2 regions of the Phenylobacterium ferrooxidans genome follow, and region 1 is predicted to be linked to the other one. Evidence: predicted binding sites of a transcription regulator. Region 1 holds the regulator's gene; the other holds the start of a gene.
The links. Region 1 encodes LexA, which represses DNA repair genes until DNA is damaged. Its sites were predicted from a motif close to ATGTTCNCNANNTGTTCT; they were not measured.
Positions count from the first base shown of each region.

Region 2: the regulator LexA is predicted to act here: its motif matches at 1,864-1,881, upstream of OCL97_RS06730 (YifB family Mg chelatase-like AAA ATPase).

Region 1 is NZ_JAOTJD010000001.1:137,759-141,184, reverse strand. It holds gene trpD (anthranilate phosphoribosyltransferase) at 1-77, shown strand, start outside; gene trpC (indole-3-glycerol phosphate synthase TrpC) at 74-862, shown strand; gene lexA (transcriptional repressor LexA) at 947-1,642, shown strand; gene OCL97_RS00675 (ComEC/Rec2 family competence protein) at 1,649-3,426, opposite strand, start outside.
Region 2 is NZ_JAOTJD010000009.1:52,474-55,899, reverse strand. It holds gene OCL97_RS06740 (transglutaminase family protein) at 1-808, shown strand, start outside; gene gshB (glutathione synthase) at 874-1,821, shown strand; gene OCL97_RS06730 (YifB family Mg chelatase-like AAA ATPase) at 1,957-3,426, shown strand, end outside.

The DNA of each region.
Region 1 (3,426 bases):
TGGCGCGCGCGGTGATCGACGACGGCCGGGCCAAGACGGCGCTCACCACCCTGGCCGCCATCACGAGCGCGCCATGAGCGACATCCTCGACAAGATCGCCGCCTACAAGCGCGTCGAGGTGGCCGAACGACAGGCGCAGCGCACCGTCGAGCAGGTCGAAGCCGCGGCGGCCCAGGCCTCGGCTCCGCGCGGGTTCCGCGCCGCCCTGGAGCGGGCCCATGCGCCGGGCCGCCTGGGCCTGATCGCCGAGATCAAGAAGGCCTCACCCTCCAAGGGGCTGATCCGCGAGGACTTCGATCCCCCGTCGCTCGCCAAGGCGTATGAGGCGGGCGGCGCGGCCTGCCTCTCGGTGCTGACCGACACGCCGAGCTTCCAGGGGGCTGACAGCTTCCTGACGGCGGCACGCGACGCATGCGCCCTGCCCTGCCTGCGCAAGGAATTCCTGGTGGACCCCTGGCAGGTGGCCGAATCGCGGGCGCTGGGGGCCGACGCCATCCTGGTGATCATGGCCATGGTCGACGATTCCACCGCCCGCGACCTGATGGCCGAGGCGGCGCGATTCGGCATGGACGCGCTTGTCGAGGTGCACGACGAGGCCGAGATGGCGCGCGCAGGCGACCTGGGCGCGACCCTGGTGGGGGTCAACAACCGCGACCTGCGCAGCTTCAGCATCGACCTGGCCATCACCGAAAGGTTGGCGGCGCTCGCCCCCGCAAACGCCTTGCTGGTAACGGAAAGCGGCATCTTCACCGCCGCTGACGCAGCCCGGCTGGAGCGCTCTGGCGCCAGCGCCATGCTGGTGGGGGAAAGCCTGATGCGTCAGGCCGATGTGGCCGCCGCGGCGCGAGCGCTTTTGGCCTAGCTTTCGGTCAACTTGACATTAACGAAGAACGTCTAGAGAACATCGGCAAGGTTTCCGCTTTGTTCTTCAAGGGCTCGTCGTCCAATGCTCACTCGTAAACAGCACGAATTGCTCATGTTCATCCATGAGCGGATCAAGGAGAGCGGCGTCTCGCCCTCCTTCGACGAGATGAAGGAGGCCCTCGACCTGGCCTCCAAGTCCGGCATTCACCGCCTGATCACGGCGCTGGAGGAACGCGGCTTCCTGCGCCGCCTGCCGCACCGGGCCCGCGCCCTGGAAGTGGTGAAGCTGCCGCAGCAGGCCACCACCTCTTCCCCGCCCAAGGGCCGCGCCCCGTTCAAGCCGCAACTGGTCGAGGCCGGCGCAGCCCAGCCTGCGATGAACGCGGCCAACGACACCCGCGAGATTTCGGTCCTGGGCAAGATCGCCGCCGGCACCCCAATCGAGGCGATCCAGCAGGAACGCGACCGCATGCATGTGCCCGAAAGCATGCTGGGCGCGGGGGAGCACTACGCCCTCGAAGTCCAGGGCGACTCCATGATCAACGCTGGCATCCTGGACGGCGACTATGTCGTTATCCGCAAGACCGATACCGCCACCTCCGGCGAAATCGTCGTCGCCCTGGTGATGGGTGAGGAAGCCACCCTCAAGCGCCTGCGCAAGAAGGGGGCCTCCATCGCCCTGGAGGCCGCCAACCCGGCTTATGAGACCCGCATCTTCGGTCCCGACCAGGTCCAGGTGCAGGGCCGGCTCGTCGGGCTGATCCGCAAGTACCACTAGGCGCCGTCAGTCGGCCTGATCGGCGATCACACCGCCGGTCCAGGGCCGCTGACCGCGCAGGCTCTGGGCCCACACGATCCGCCAGCCGGAGGCCGCGCGGTAGAGTTCGGCCGACCCGCCCCTGGCGAAGTCGTCCTGCGTCAACAGCAGCGCTCCGGGGCAGTCGGCGGCGGTCGCCGCGCCCCGCACCACGACCACCGCGGCCCATTGGCAGAACAGCGGCAGCTTCTTCTCGATCGTCGAGGCGCGCCGGGTGAAGACGGCGGCCACGCGAGGCGATGAGCCAACGCGCGGAGCACAAGACCAGCGGTCACAGTCATAGAGGGCGTCACGGGCCGCCAGACCCTGCACGGCTGGTTCCAGGCCGCGCCGGCGGGCCCAGAGTTCGGCCCCGAACAGTTTGACGTCAGGTCGGAAGAGAACCGCCGTCCTGCCCTCCCGCACCGCCAGGGTCGAGCCATCGGCGGCGACCCAGATGTCAGGTGTCGGCGGGCGGGGCGCCAGGCTGACGGCCAGGGCGAAGGGCAGGCCCAGCCAGCGCAGTGGCCCCTTCCACAGGCAGAGCCAGAGGATGCCAAGGAAGGCGGCCGCGAGGGTCCAGCCCGGCGCGCTGGCGATGATCAGCTGGGCGTTGGGCATGGCCGCGGCCTTGGCGGCGATCAGGTTCATGGTGTCGATGGCGACCCCGGCGGCTCGCAGCGGCCAGTCGCCCAGGCCGAAGGGCGCCAGGATCGCGCCGAGCGCCAGGGCCGGCATCATCAGGAAGGACGAGATCGGCGCCACCAGCAGGTTGGCGATCAGCCCGAAGGTGGAGACCCGGTTGAAGTGCTGCATGGCGAAGGGGCCGGTCGCCATCCCGGCGACGAAGCTGGCGACCAGGCTGGCCCCCAGCCAAGTCCCCACCCCCTGGACGGCGCGGATCGGCCAGGGGGCGTTGATCTCGCGGATCGGGCGGGGCCAGAGCTCGGCCATGGCCACCAGAGCCGTGGTGGCGGCGAAGGACATCTGGAAGCCAGGCTCGGTCACCGCCTCGGGCTGCAGGGCCAGGATCACCAGGGCGGCGATGGCCAAGGTGCGCAGGCTGATGGCGCGACGATCCACCAGGATGGCCCCGAAGGCCGCCGCCGCCGTGATCGCCGCCCGCTCCGCCGGCGCCGGCGCCCCCGAGAGCACAAGGTAGCTCAGCACGGCGACAAGGCCGAACAGGGCCGCGGTCTTCTTGCTGGACACCCGCAGGGCGAGCCAGGGCCAGGCGGCGATCAGCAACCGCACGCCCGCGAAGGCGAAGCCTCCGACGATGGCCATGTGCAGGCCCGAGATCGAGATGATGTGGGCCAGGCCGGAGGCGCGCAGGGCGTCCACCTGCTCGCGGGGCACGAAGGCTTCGTGACCGGTCACCATGGCCGCGGCCAAGCCGCCGCTCTCCACCCCCATCTCGTCGACGATCTTGCGGGCCAGGGTCCACCGGGCGGCGTTGACCCGCATCTCCAGCGCCAGCCTCCAGGGCGGCGGCTCGGCGAAAATCTGCCGCGGCGAGGTCAGGGTGAAGCCGACGCCGCCGATTCCCTCGAAGAAGGCGTCGCGGGCGAAGTCGTATGAGCCGGGGCTGGCGGGCGGCGGCGGCGGATTGAGCATGCCGCGCACGCGGATCGCCACGCCAGGCGCCGGCAAGGGCGTGTCGGGCTGCAGGGTCATGCGGGCCCGGATCGGCGTGGACTCGGGAGCGAGGCCGCTGACCCGGATCGGGGCGAGCAGCAGGCGCGGGCCGCCCTGCCCTGGATTGG
Region 2 (3,426 bases), on a different contig from region 1:
CGAAGACGCTGAGGCCTATCTGACCCAAGCGGGGCAGTGCGTGGACGGCGACTTCCCCCTGCTGGAAGCCGCCATCGCCTGCGCCCTGCACGAGGACCCCAGCCGCGACGCCCAGCAGGCCCGCGACCTCGGCGAGTCCGGGATTGAGCACCTGACCCATCGTCTGGCCACCGAAAGCCCCGAGGAAGCCCTGGCCGAGACCATGGCCGGGGACCTGGCCATGGGGGGAGACCTCTTCACCTACGAGCACCCCGACAACGCCGACATCCTGTCGGTGGCCGAGCGCCGCAAGGGCCTGCCGGTGGCCCTGGGAATCTACTACCTGCACGTCGCGCGAAAATGCGGCCTCAGCGTCCAGGGCGTCGACTTCCCCGGCCACTTCCTGCTGCGGATCGAGACCCACGAGGGGCCCCTGGCCCTCGACCCCTACAGCGAGGGCCGGGTGGTCCTACCCTCGGAGCTCACCCGGCGGGCCCTGCACGCCGGCCTCACCCCCAACGTCGCCGACCGTCTGGACCGGCTGATGGCGCCCGCCCCCGACCGCGCCGTGCTGATGCGGCTGCAGAACAACATCTTCGCCCGGGCCGTGGCGGCTCGCGACTTCGGCCGCGCCGAACGCGCCGCCCTGCGCCGCGCCCTGCTGGACCCCAGCGACCATCGCCCCTGGCTGGACGTCGCCGCCGCCCGCGAGGGCCAGGGCGCCCTGGCCGGCGCCCTCCAGGCCCTGGCCCAGGCCTCGACCCTGGACGGCGGCGCGGCGCTGGCCGCCCGCGCCCACCGCGAGCGCGTGCGGCTGCAACTCAACTAAGCAGCGCTGGCGCTCGCGCCCGCCCCGACCTATCTGAACGCCTCAGCTTGCAAGGAAGCCCGCCCATGTCCCTGAAGGTCGCCGTCCAGATGGACCCCCTCGAGGGGATCAATATCGAAGGCGATACGACCTTCCTGATGATGCAGTCGGCCCAGGAACGGGGTCACACCCTGTGGGTCTACACGCCCGAGCGCATGGCCCTGGAAAGCGGCAGGCTCACCGCCAAGGGCCGTTCGGTGACCGTCCAGCCGGTGAAGGGCGCTCACGCGACCTTCGGCCCGTGGGAGACCCGCGACCTGTCGGAGTTCGATGTCGTCCTGCTGCGCCAGGACCCGCCCTTCGACATGGCCTACATCACCTCGACCCATTTCCTGGACGCCATCCACCCCAAGACCCTGGTGGTGAACAACCCCACCGAGGTGCGCAACGCGCCGGAAAAGCTGTTCGTGACCACCTTCCCGGGCGTGCAGCCGCCGACCCTGATCACCTCGGATCTCGAGGCGATCTATGAGTTCCGCGCCCGCCAGGGCGATATCGTGCTCAAGCCGCTGAATGGCGCGGGCGGCTCGGGCGTGGCGCGGCTGCTGGCCGACGACCCCAATCTGGACGCCATGCTGGACCTGCACCGGATGATCAGCCGCGAGCCGGTCATCGCCCAGAAGTACGTGCCGGCGGTGGTGAAGGGCGACAAGCGCATCCTGCTGGTGGACGGCGAGCCGGTGGGGGCCATCAACCGGGTGCCCAGCGCCGGCCAGATCCGCTCCAACCTGGCGGTGGGCGGACGCGCCGAGGCCGTGGAGCTGACGGCGCGGGACCTGGAGCTGTGCGGCGTCATCGGGCCGGAGCTGAAACGCCGGGGCCTGATGTTCGTCGGCATCGACGTGATCGGCGACTACCTCACCGAGATCAATGTGACGTCACCTACGGGGGCGGTGGCCTTGAAAAGGTTCACCGGCGTCGATGCGACAGTCCTGCTCTGGGAACGTGTTGAAGCGATTCGCGCCACAGTCTAGCTTCTGAGATGAGAAGAGTGGTCTAGGCCACGGAAACCCCTCATCTTCTCCATAAGTTCCTTTTTTGTTCTTGATCCGACCCGCGCGGCGTGATGGGGTTGTGGATAAAACATGCTCAAACCGGGGACGTGAGCCATGGCAGCACGGGTCGTCACGCTGGCGTTTCAAGGGGTTGAGGCCCGGCGGGTCGATGTCGAGGTGCAACTCACCGGCGGCGAGTTCGCCTTCATTCTCGTGGGTCTCGGCGACAAGGCGGTGGGTGAGAGCCGTGAACGGGTGCGGGCCGCCTTCTCCGGTCTCGGCCTGTCGCTGCCGGGAAAGCGGATCATCGTCAACCTGGCCCCTGCCGACCTGCCCAAGGAGGGGAGCCACTATGACCTCCCCATCGCGCTCGCCGTCATGGCCGCCATGGGGATCATCCCCCCCGACCGGCTGACGGAGTGGGCGGCCATGGGGGAGCTCTCCCTGGATGGCCGAATCGTCGCGGTGGCCGGCGCCCTGCCCGCCTCGGTGGCGGCGGGCGCCCTGGGCCTGGGCCTGATCTGCCCCGAGGCCTGTGGGGCGGAGGCCGCCTGGGCCGGCGACACCCAGATCCTGGCCGCGCCCTCGCTGATCTCGCTGGTGAACCACTTCCGTGGGACCCAGATGCTGGGCGCCCCCAAGCCCGGCGCCATCCTCGACGGCGAGCGGGTCCCCGACCTGCGGGAGGTGAAGGGCCAGGAGAACGCCAAGCGCGCCCTGGAGATCGCCGCGGCGGGGGGCCACAACCTGTTGTTCACCGGACCTCCAGGCTCGGGCAAATCGATGATGGCCGCCCGCCTGCCTGGCCTCCTGCCCCCGCTCTCGCCCGCCGAGCTGCTGGAGACCTCGATGATCCACTCGGTGGCCGGCTTGATCGCCAAGGGCGAACTGACCCGGGCGCGCCCATTTCGCACCCCGCACCACTCCGCCACCATGGCGGCCCTGACTGGCGGCGGCGTCCGGGTGAAGCCGGGCGAGGTGTCGCTGGCCCACAACGGCGTGCTGTTCCTGGACGAACTGCCGGAGTTCTCGGCCCAGGCCCTGGACAGCCTGCGCCAGCCCCTCGAGACCGGCGAGGTGGTGGTGGCCCGCGCCAACGCCCACGTCCGTTATCCGGCTCGCTTCCAGCTGGTGGCCGCCCAGAACCCCTGCAAGTGCGGCTACGGCGGGCCTGGACGCGGCGCCTGCGGCCGCGCGCCCCGCTGTCAGACCGACTATCAGATGAAGGTCTCGGGCCCCTTCCTCGACCGAATCGACCTGCAGATCGACGTGCCCCCAGTCAGCGCCGCCGACCTCGCCCTGCCGGCGCCCACCGAAGGCACCGCCGAGGCCGCCGCACGGGTGGCCCAGGCTCGCGACCTGGCCGCCGAGCGCGCGACGACGTCGGGCCACGAGCACGCCGCCCCGGTCAACGCCCGGGCCGAGGGGGGATGGCTGGAGACCATCGCCGAGCTTGATCCGCAGGCCAAGGCCCTGCTGGCCAAGGCCGCCGAGGCCAATGGCCTGACCGCGCGGGGCTGGACCCGCACCCTGCGGCTGGCCCGCACCATCGCCGACCTGGAGGGGGCAGGGCCGATCAAGCGG